One region of the Bacillus sp. FSL K6-0138 genome, then DNA from elsewhere that is predicted to be linked to it. Evidence: riboswitches for the same ligand, from Rfam matches in the RefSeq annotation. Region 1 holds a riboswitch; the other holds the start of a gene.
The links. Region 1 has a riboswitch for S-adenosylmethionine ahead of metN (methionine ABC transporter ATP-binding protein MetN). Riboswitches for the same ligand answer to the same signal wherever they lie in the genome.
Positions count from the first base shown of each region.

Region 1 (4,212 bases):
AAAACAATTCTTGGAGGGATTAGCATGAGCACACCGAAAGAACTGCGCTATTCAGAAGAGCATGAATGGGTCAAAACAGAGGGAGACAAAGTAAGAATCGGTATCACCGATTTCGCGCAATCCGAGCTTGGAGACATCGTCTTCGTCGAGCTGCCTGAAGTAGGAGCCGAAATTAAAGCGGACGAGCCTTTCGGCAGCGTCGAGTCTGTTAAAACCGTTTCTGAATTGTATGCGCCGATCAACGGGAAAGTTGTCGAAGTGAACGGGGAGCTGGAAGACAGCCCGGAATTCGTCAATGAGTCTCCGTATGAGAAAGCATGGATGATTGTCGTTGAACCGGCTGACGCTTCAGAAATCGACAGCCTGATGACAGCAGAACAATACGAAGAGATGACAAAAGAAGACTGATAAAGGATAATACCCTGTCATTTGGATACTCTAAAGCAGGAGGGGGTATCCAAATTGACGCTGGGAAAAGAGAAAATCGATATTACAGAGCATGTTCAAGGCCGTTTTAAAGAGGGCGGCATGCAGCTGTATTATGACAATGAACCGATCGGCCGCATGACCGGCATGGATCAATACGATTTAAAATCCGGATACTCTTTCCAGGATCAGAAATTTTACAAAGTGGCTGATACTGTAAAGAAACCGGACGCAAAATATGTGGATTGTGATGATCATCAAGGCTGGTGCTGACCGGCCTAGGCGGTGAGTATTCACTGCCTTTTTTTGGAATGAATCTATTTTTCTATTAAAAGGTGATCCAAATGCCGGAAATTGAAAAAGTCGTAATCGTAGAGGGCAAAACCGATAAGCTTAAAGTGAAGCATGTCAGCGGAGAGCCGCTTGACATCATCTGTACAAACGGTACGATCAGTCTCTCCAGACTCGATGAGTTTGCCGAAACGCTGTATGACAAAGATGTATATATACTGGTCGATGCCGACGAATCCGGAGAAAAGCTGCGCCGGCAGCTGAAAAGGGAATTGCCCGAAGCTTCCCATCTTTACATTGACAAGGTCTACAAGGAAGTTGCTGCAGCTCCGAATCACCACGTCGCAGAGGTTCTTTTCAGGGCGAATATCCAGGTGATACGAAATATTTATGATTAAAAAAGTATTGAGGTGCGGTTCAACTTATGCAGGAACTCCAGGAAAGAGATTTAAAACAGCTTGGCAAAGAAACCTGTCTTTTGTATTTATATACCCCGTTCTGCGGAACATGTCAGCTTGCCGGCAGAATGCTGGAAGTCGTTGATGAAATGCTAGCAGATGTTCCATTCTACAAAAATAATCTCAACTATTCCCCGACGTTTGCCAAAGAAAATGAAATCGAAAGTGTGCCATGCTTCATTCTTTATAAAAACGGCCAAATCGTCAAAAAAGAATACGCTTTTCACTCCGTTTCCTATTTATATGATACGATTAAACAAAATGCTGTTGATTAAGGCGCTTTTTGACATATTTCTCGGGAAATATTCCTCAAAAACTTGTCGAGCAAATCATAAAGGACTCCCGCTGTATACAGAGAATCTGTAAGTATGACCAATTGACAGGAGGTTATACAGTTGGAGAAAATAGGATTGGTAGAAAGAGAGGAACGGGCTCCTTTTTTAAAACCTCTATTATCAACAACAGCTTTGCTGATCACCTTTAAGGGAGAAAAAGAAGCTTTTACGTTAATGATCAATGAACGGGGAGAAATGGAAAAATCTACTCCTGTTGAAAAAGCTCATTTGACTTTTTTTGGAGAGCAAAGCGAAATTATTGACCTTCTTCATGGAGACATCTCACTGCAGAATCTCGTTCAGCGCGGCAAGATCAAAGTAAAGGGATCTTTCAGGGCTTTATTGAAGCTTGAAGCGATATTGTGGCTGACTGACGGATTCTTCAAAAACAGCGACCTTTATCCATAGACATTTGTTGAAAAATTGACACATGATACAACATATGACCGGGACGGCGGGCTGTCGGTATGCCCGTCTTTTTGCTTTTTGCCGGGCAATCGGATAGGACATTCGTCTTACGAAAAATAGTTGACAACTATTTTTCTGCATGATATTCTACTTGAAGAATTCCGATCATAATTATCAAAAATAAATATATGATTCTCTTATCAAGAGAGGTGGAGGGAAGTGCCCTATGAAACCCGGCAACCATCAACAACCGTTGAAATGGTGCCAATTCACGCGAAGCGTCATGCTTTGAAAGATGAGAGAAAGGCCGCGACTTTTAATAGCCTTTCTGCTCATGTGTGCAGAAAGGCTTTTTTCATAAACATGATTGGACCTCGAAGAATAGAGCAAGAAAGCAGGTGATGGCTTTGATAAATCTTCAAAACGTTTCAAAGGTTTATCGGTCAAAACATGGAGATGTCAACGCTGTCCAAGATGTCACCCTCAGAATAGGAAAAGGTGAAATCTTCGGAATTATTGGATATAGCGGAGCCGGAAAAAGCTCCTTGATCCGTCTGTTGAACGGGCTTGAAAAGCCGACTTCAGGCACTGTTGAAGTAGCGGGCAGGGTAATCAGCCAAATCAAAGGGAAAAGCTTGAGGGAAGCGCGGCAGGAAATCAGCATGATCTTCCAGCATTTCAACCTTTTATGGTCGAGGACGGTCCGCGACAATATCGCGTTTCCGCTCGAAATCGCCGGCGTTGGCAAAGAGCAGCGCTTAAAAAGAGTCGCTGAACTAATCAAGCTCGTCGGTCTTGAAGGAAAGGAGAACGCCTATCCTTCCCAGCTGAGCGGAGGACAGAAGCAGCGGGTGGGCATCGCAAGGGCGCTCGCCAACAATCCGAAAGTTCTCCTTTGCGATGAAGCGACATCAGCGCTTGATCCGCAGACGACTGACTCGATCCTGGGCCTTCTGTCTGATATCAACGAAAGGCTGGGGCTGACCATTGTCCTGATCACCCATGAGATGCACGTCATCAGGAAAATCTGTCACAGAGTAGCCGTTATGGAAAACGGCAGGGTTGTGGAAGAAGGCGACGTGCTGAACGTCTTCAGAAAGCCGAAGGAAGACATGACAAAGCGCTTTGTCCAGCAGGTGACAGAACCGGAAGAAACAAAGGAAACGTTGCAGCATTTCCTTGAGGAAACGAAAACCGGTCAGACGATCCAGCTTACATTTGTCGGCGAAGCGGCCGAAACGCCGCTCATCACGCAGATCATCCGGAAATTTGACGTTGAAGTCAACATCCTTCAAGGGAAAATTTCGCAAACACAAGACGGCGCTTACGGATCTTTATTCATTCATGTGGACGGGGATGACAGCGAAGTCAGCCGGGTGGTCGATTTCATTAAGAGCCGCCAGGTAGAAGCAGAGGTGATTACAAATGTTTGAGAAACTGTTTCCTAATGTGAATCTAGATAACCTGTGGAATGCGACATACGAAACGGTTTATATGACGGGCATATCGCTTTTGTTTGCGTTTATCATCGGAATCATTCTCGGATTGCTGCTGTATTTGACATCGAAAGGCAACATTTGGGAAAACAAGGTGATTAATGCTGTGATCTCAGCTATTGTCAACGTTTTCCGGTCGATTCCGTTTATTATATTAATTATTATTTTGCTAAGTTTCACAAAATTTATCATGGGAACGATTTTGGGGCCGAATGCGGCTTTGCCGGCGTTGATTGTCGCATCCGCACCGTTTTATGCCCGCCTTGTTGAAATCGCGCTGCGCGAAGTCGATAAAGGCGTGATCGAAGCTGCGAAATCGATGGGTGCAAAAACGTCGACGATCATTTTCAAGGTTCTCCTGCCGGAATCAATGCCTGCACTCATTTCAGGTATTACGGTTACGGCGATCGCGCTCATCGGCTCAACGGCCATGGCCGGTGCGATCGGCTCCGGAGGGCTCGGAAACCTCGCATATGTCGACGGTTTTCAGATGAATTGCAACGATATTATTGTCATTGCAACGATTTTTATTTTGGCTATCGTATTTATCATCCAGTTAATTGGGGATTTTATAACAAATAAACTAGACAAACGTTAGGGAGGCTATTCAAATGAAAAAGAGTTTATTGATTGCTGCTTTGCTCATCGTTTTTGCCGGTATTTTGTCAGCATGCGGTTCTTCCAGCAGCGAAGGCGATAAAGACAGCAAAGTCATCGTCATCGGAGCGACGCCGACACCGCATGCGGAAATTCTAGAAGAAGCTAAACCGCTTTTGAAGGAAAAAGGCTATGATCTTC
Region 1 covers NZ_CP150286.1:922,631-926,842, forward strand. Annotated here, with positions in the region: gene gcvH (glycine cleavage system protein GcvH) at 25-408, shown strand; gene MHB78_RS05030 (YusG family protein) at 463-699, shown strand; gene MHB78_RS05035 (toprim domain-containing protein) at 771-1,115, shown strand; gene MHB78_RS05040 (thioredoxin family protein) at 1,142-1,450, shown strand; gene MHB78_RS05045 (SCP2 sterol-binding domain-containing protein) at 1,571-1,918, shown strand; SAM riboswitch class I at 2,113-2,220, shown strand; gene metN (methionine ABC transporter ATP-binding protein MetN) at 2,326-3,351, shown strand; gene MHB78_RS05055 (methionine ABC transporter permease) at 3,344-4,012, shown strand; gene metQ (methionine ABC transporter substrate-binding lipoprotein MetQ) at 4,026-4,212, shown strand, end outside.

Region 2 (4,212 bases), 2.0 Mb from region 1:
GCCTGTCCGGAAATCATTGAAGACTTGCCGCGCGTTTTAGGAAAATACGGATATCGATCTATTGATGAATGCATCGGAAGGAGCTGGAAACATGAACAATACGCCGCCCATCATCGCGCTTGATTTTCCATCCGCACAGGAAACGCTTGCGTTTTTGAAGCGGTTTGACGGAGAAACTCTTTTTGTAAAAGTCGGAATGGAGCTCTTTTATCAGGAAGGTCCTTACATCCTTGAGCAGCTTAAGAAGCAAAACTGCCGGATATTTCTCGACTTAAAGTGCCATGACATTCCGACGACCGTATATAAGGCGATGAAAAGGCTGGCTGGTTTTGGCGTCAGTCTTGTCAATGTGCACGCAGCAGGGGGAAGACGGATGATGGAGGCCGCGCTTGAAGGCCTTGAAGCCGGGACTGTCTCAGGGCAGAAACGGCCGTCATTAATCGCTGTTACACAGCTGACAAGCACGTCGCCTGACATGCTGCAGCATGAGCTTTTGATCGAAACGCCGCTTGAAGAAACCGTTCTTCGCTACAGCAAGCTCGCAGAAGAGAGCGGGCTTGACGGCGTCGTCTGTTCGGTTCACGAAGCGGACCGGATCTGCCTGGAGACGTCTCCTTCCTTTCTGACGGTGACGCCGGGAATCCGGCTTGCCGATGACAATAAGAACGATCAAGTCAGAGTGGCAACGCCAGCCATGGCGAGGGAAAAAGGCGTTTCCGCGATCGTGGTCGGCCGTTCGATCACACAAGCGGAAGATCCGGTTTCGGCTTATCGAAAAATAGTGCTTGAGTGGGAGGGAATCAAAGCATGAAAACAGAAATTGCAAAGCATCTATTAGCAATCAAGGCGGTTTTCCTGCGGCCGAATGAGCCGTTTACATGGGCGAGCGGCATGAAGTCGCCGATTTACTGCGACAACAGGTTGACGCTTTCGTATCCTGAGGTAAGGGATGACATCGCATCAGGCCTTGCCGGGTTGATCAAAGACAAATATCCGGAAGCAGAAATCATTGCGGGCACGGCAACAGCGGGAATTCCTCACGCGGCGCTTGCCGCTGACAGGCTCCGCCTGCCGATGTGCTACGTCAGAAGCAAGCCGAAAGCGCACGGAAAAGGAAATCAAATCGAAGGAGCGGTCAAAAAAGGGCAAAAAGTTGTTGTTATCGAAGATCTGATCTCGACGGGCGGCAGTGTTCTTGAAGCCGTCTCCGCTTTAAATGATGCCGGCTGCGAGGTGCTTGGCGTTGCTGCAATCTTCACGTACGGGCTTCCGAAAGCGGGTATCGCCTTCGATGAAGCGGGCGTCGAATACCATACCCTGACCGACTACGACACGCTGACAGAAGCAGTGCTTGCCGAAGGCTATATCAGCGAAGCAGATGCAGCAAAGCTGAAAGAATGGAAAGCAGATCCGCAATCAACAGCATGGATGAAAATATGAAGAAAGCAGTCGTCTCTTTATGAAGGGGACGGCTTTTTTGATACTCCAAAAAATAGTAAAATCGAACCATTTTTATTTTTTATTAATCCTATAAAAAAAGTCGGGTTGACTTTTATTCGAATTGTGCTAAAATTTAAAAATACAAAAGCAAACTTATCAAGAGCGGTGGAGGGACTGGTCCGATGAAACCCGGCAACCTGCGTGTATTCGTAAGGTGCTACTTCCAGCAAAATGCGCTCATTTTGAGAGATAAGGAATATATAAAGTTCCTCGTCTTTCTTTCACATTTGGAAGAAAGATTTTATTTTTCGGGGCAAAAGGAGGAGCTGGCAATGAAAACGGATGAGCAGCTGGACAAAGCGATCATCACAATGAAAGACATGCTGAAGGATATGAGCTACGGATCCATCACAATCGTTGTCCAGGATGGAAAGGTCATTCAAATCGAAAAAAATGAAAAAATAAGATTGAAATAGCTGACTAGACAAACTAGAGGCGGTTTTCACAGAGTTTTTTTCTGCTGAAAGCCGTTTTTTTGTTGGCAAAAAAAGGGGGAACCGAAAATATTTACTTACAGTACATGGGAAGAACCGACGATCACGTTTCAGGAGGATGATTCTTATAAAGGCGCGCTGTCCGTCCTCAAATGGGCGTACGGCCATTACGGCGATCAGCTCGTATACGCGTGCAGCTTCGGAATCGAAGGGATCGTCCTCATCGATTTAATCTATAAGGTGAAAAAAGACGCCGTCATCGTTTTTCTTGATACAGGGCTTCATTTTAAAGAAACGTATGAAACGATAGAGGCTGTCAAAGAACGATATCCGGGCCTTCAGATTATGATGAAGAAACCGGAACTTACAGTCGAACAGCAGGCTCAGGAATACGGGGACAAACTTTGGGAGACCAACCCGAACCTCTGCTGTGAAATGAGAAAGGTCATCCCTCTCCGCGAGACGCTTTCAGCATATCCGGCATGGCTGTCGGGGCTGCGCCGCGAGCAGTCCGAGGGGCGGAGCAAGACGAACTTTTTAAACAAGGACGATAAATTCAAGTCTATCAAAGTCTGCCCGCTCATCCATTGGACATGGAAGGATATTTGGAGATATGTGACAAAGCACGATCTGCCGTACAATCCGCTTCACGACCAGGGCTATCCGAGCATCGGCTGCGCACCGTGCACGTCGCCGGCCTTTACGATGGACGATCTCCGCTCCGGCCGCTGGAATGGATTGAATAAAACAGAATGCGGATTACACGAGTAAGGAGATGAGTCATGGAACTTGCCGCCATTATATTTAGCCTGTTTTTTGCGATGAATATCGGTGCGAGCGGTGCAGCGGCCTCTATGGGCATCGCCTACGGGTCGGAAGCTGTGAAAAAACAGTTTCACGCGCTTCTGATCTGTGCGGCCGGCATTCTTCTCGGAGCCGTCATCGGCGGAGGGGAAGTCGTCAAAACGATCAGCTCAGGGATCATTCCCGAACGGGTGATTACGCTTGAAATCGTCTGCATCATCATCGGATCCGCGGCTTTGTCGCTCTTTATCGCAAATGTTCTCGGAATTCCTTTATCGACAAGTGAAGTGACAGTCGGATCTGTCGTCGGTGTAGGTGTCGCGTATCAAGTATTGTATGTCAAATCTTTGACGGTGATTGTCGCGTTTTGGGTGATTATCCCTTTTATCGCGTTTTGTTTTACTTACGTGATGGCCAAGATCATGAAAAAGATGGTCAAACCGGCCTCAGGAAAAAAACTTCAGATCTTGACGGCCGTTCTGGTCATTGCCGGTTTTATGGAAGCTTTCTCGGCGGGAATGAACAATGTCGCAAACGCTGTTGGGCCGCTGGTGGCGGCGCATGTTTTGACCGTCGGCCAAGGTACGCTGTACGGCGGGGTGTTTGTCGCGCTCGGCGCCCTTTTGTTGGGCCGGCGCGTCCTTGAAACAAACGGCAAAAAGATCACCAGATTCTCCAAAGGAGAGGGGATCCTTCTTTCGGGGACAGGATCGGGCCTTGTCATTATCAGTTCTATTTTCGGCCTTCCGGTTCCGCTCACGCAAGTGACATCATCTTCTATTATAGGGATGGGAATGGCGAAAAACGGCGGCAATGTTTTTCATAAACAGGTGGTCAAAACGATGCTGAAAGTGTGGATCGTTTCGCCATTTCTTTCCTTGAGCCTGTCTTATATGCTGGTCAGCCTTTTCTTAAAAGGAGACTACTATTCTCTCATCGTCGTCACGAGCGTTCTTCTTGCATCAGTCGGAACGATCAGCCTGATGAGAGCAGTGAAAAAGGAACACAGCTCCGTCCATGAACAGGGCGGGGGAATTTAAACACCAAGTAGGGGGAAATAAAGTTATGAGTTTAGCGCCACACGGCGGTGTATTGGTTAACCGCGTCAATGAAGCATACGATGTGAAACATATCGGACCTGAAATCGAACTTGACCTGATCGCATTTGCCGATCTCGAATTGATCGGGATCGGGGCGTACAGCCCGATCGAAGGCTTCCTTACGGAAAAAGACTACCTTTCTGTCGTAGAAACGATGAGGCTTGCGAGCGGCGATGTTTGGACGCTTCCGATCAGCCTTCCCGTTGACGGACAAAAAGCCGCCGAATTCAAAACGGGCGACACCGTCCGCCTCACATACGGGGGAGAAACATACGGGGTCATTGAAATCGAAGACATCTACAAGCCCAATAAGAAAAAAGAAGCTGTGAACGTCTATAAAACTGACGATCTGAACCATCCGGGCGTCAAAAAAT
Region 2 covers NZ_CP150286.1:2,880,887-2,885,098, reverse strand. Annotated here, with positions in the region: gene MHB78_RS15370 (dihydroorotate dehydrogenase) at 1-123, shown strand, start outside; gene pyrF (orotidine-5'-phosphate decarboxylase) at 92-811, shown strand; gene pyrE (orotate phosphoribosyltransferase) at 808-1,440, shown strand; SAM riboswitch class I at 1,591-1,696, shown strand; gene MHB78_RS15355 (YezD family protein) at 1,773-1,916, shown strand; gene MHB78_RS15350 (phosphoadenylyl-sulfate reductase) at 2,004-2,705, shown strand; gene MHB78_RS15345 (inorganic phosphate transporter) at 2,717-3,778, shown strand; gene sat (sulfate adenylyltransferase) at 3,804-4,212, shown strand, end outside.
Region 2: it holds a riboswitch for S-adenosylmethionine, as region 1 does, so the genes downstream of both, MHB78_RS15355 (YezD family protein) here and metN (methionine ABC transporter ATP-binding protein MetN) in region 1, are expected to answer to the same signal.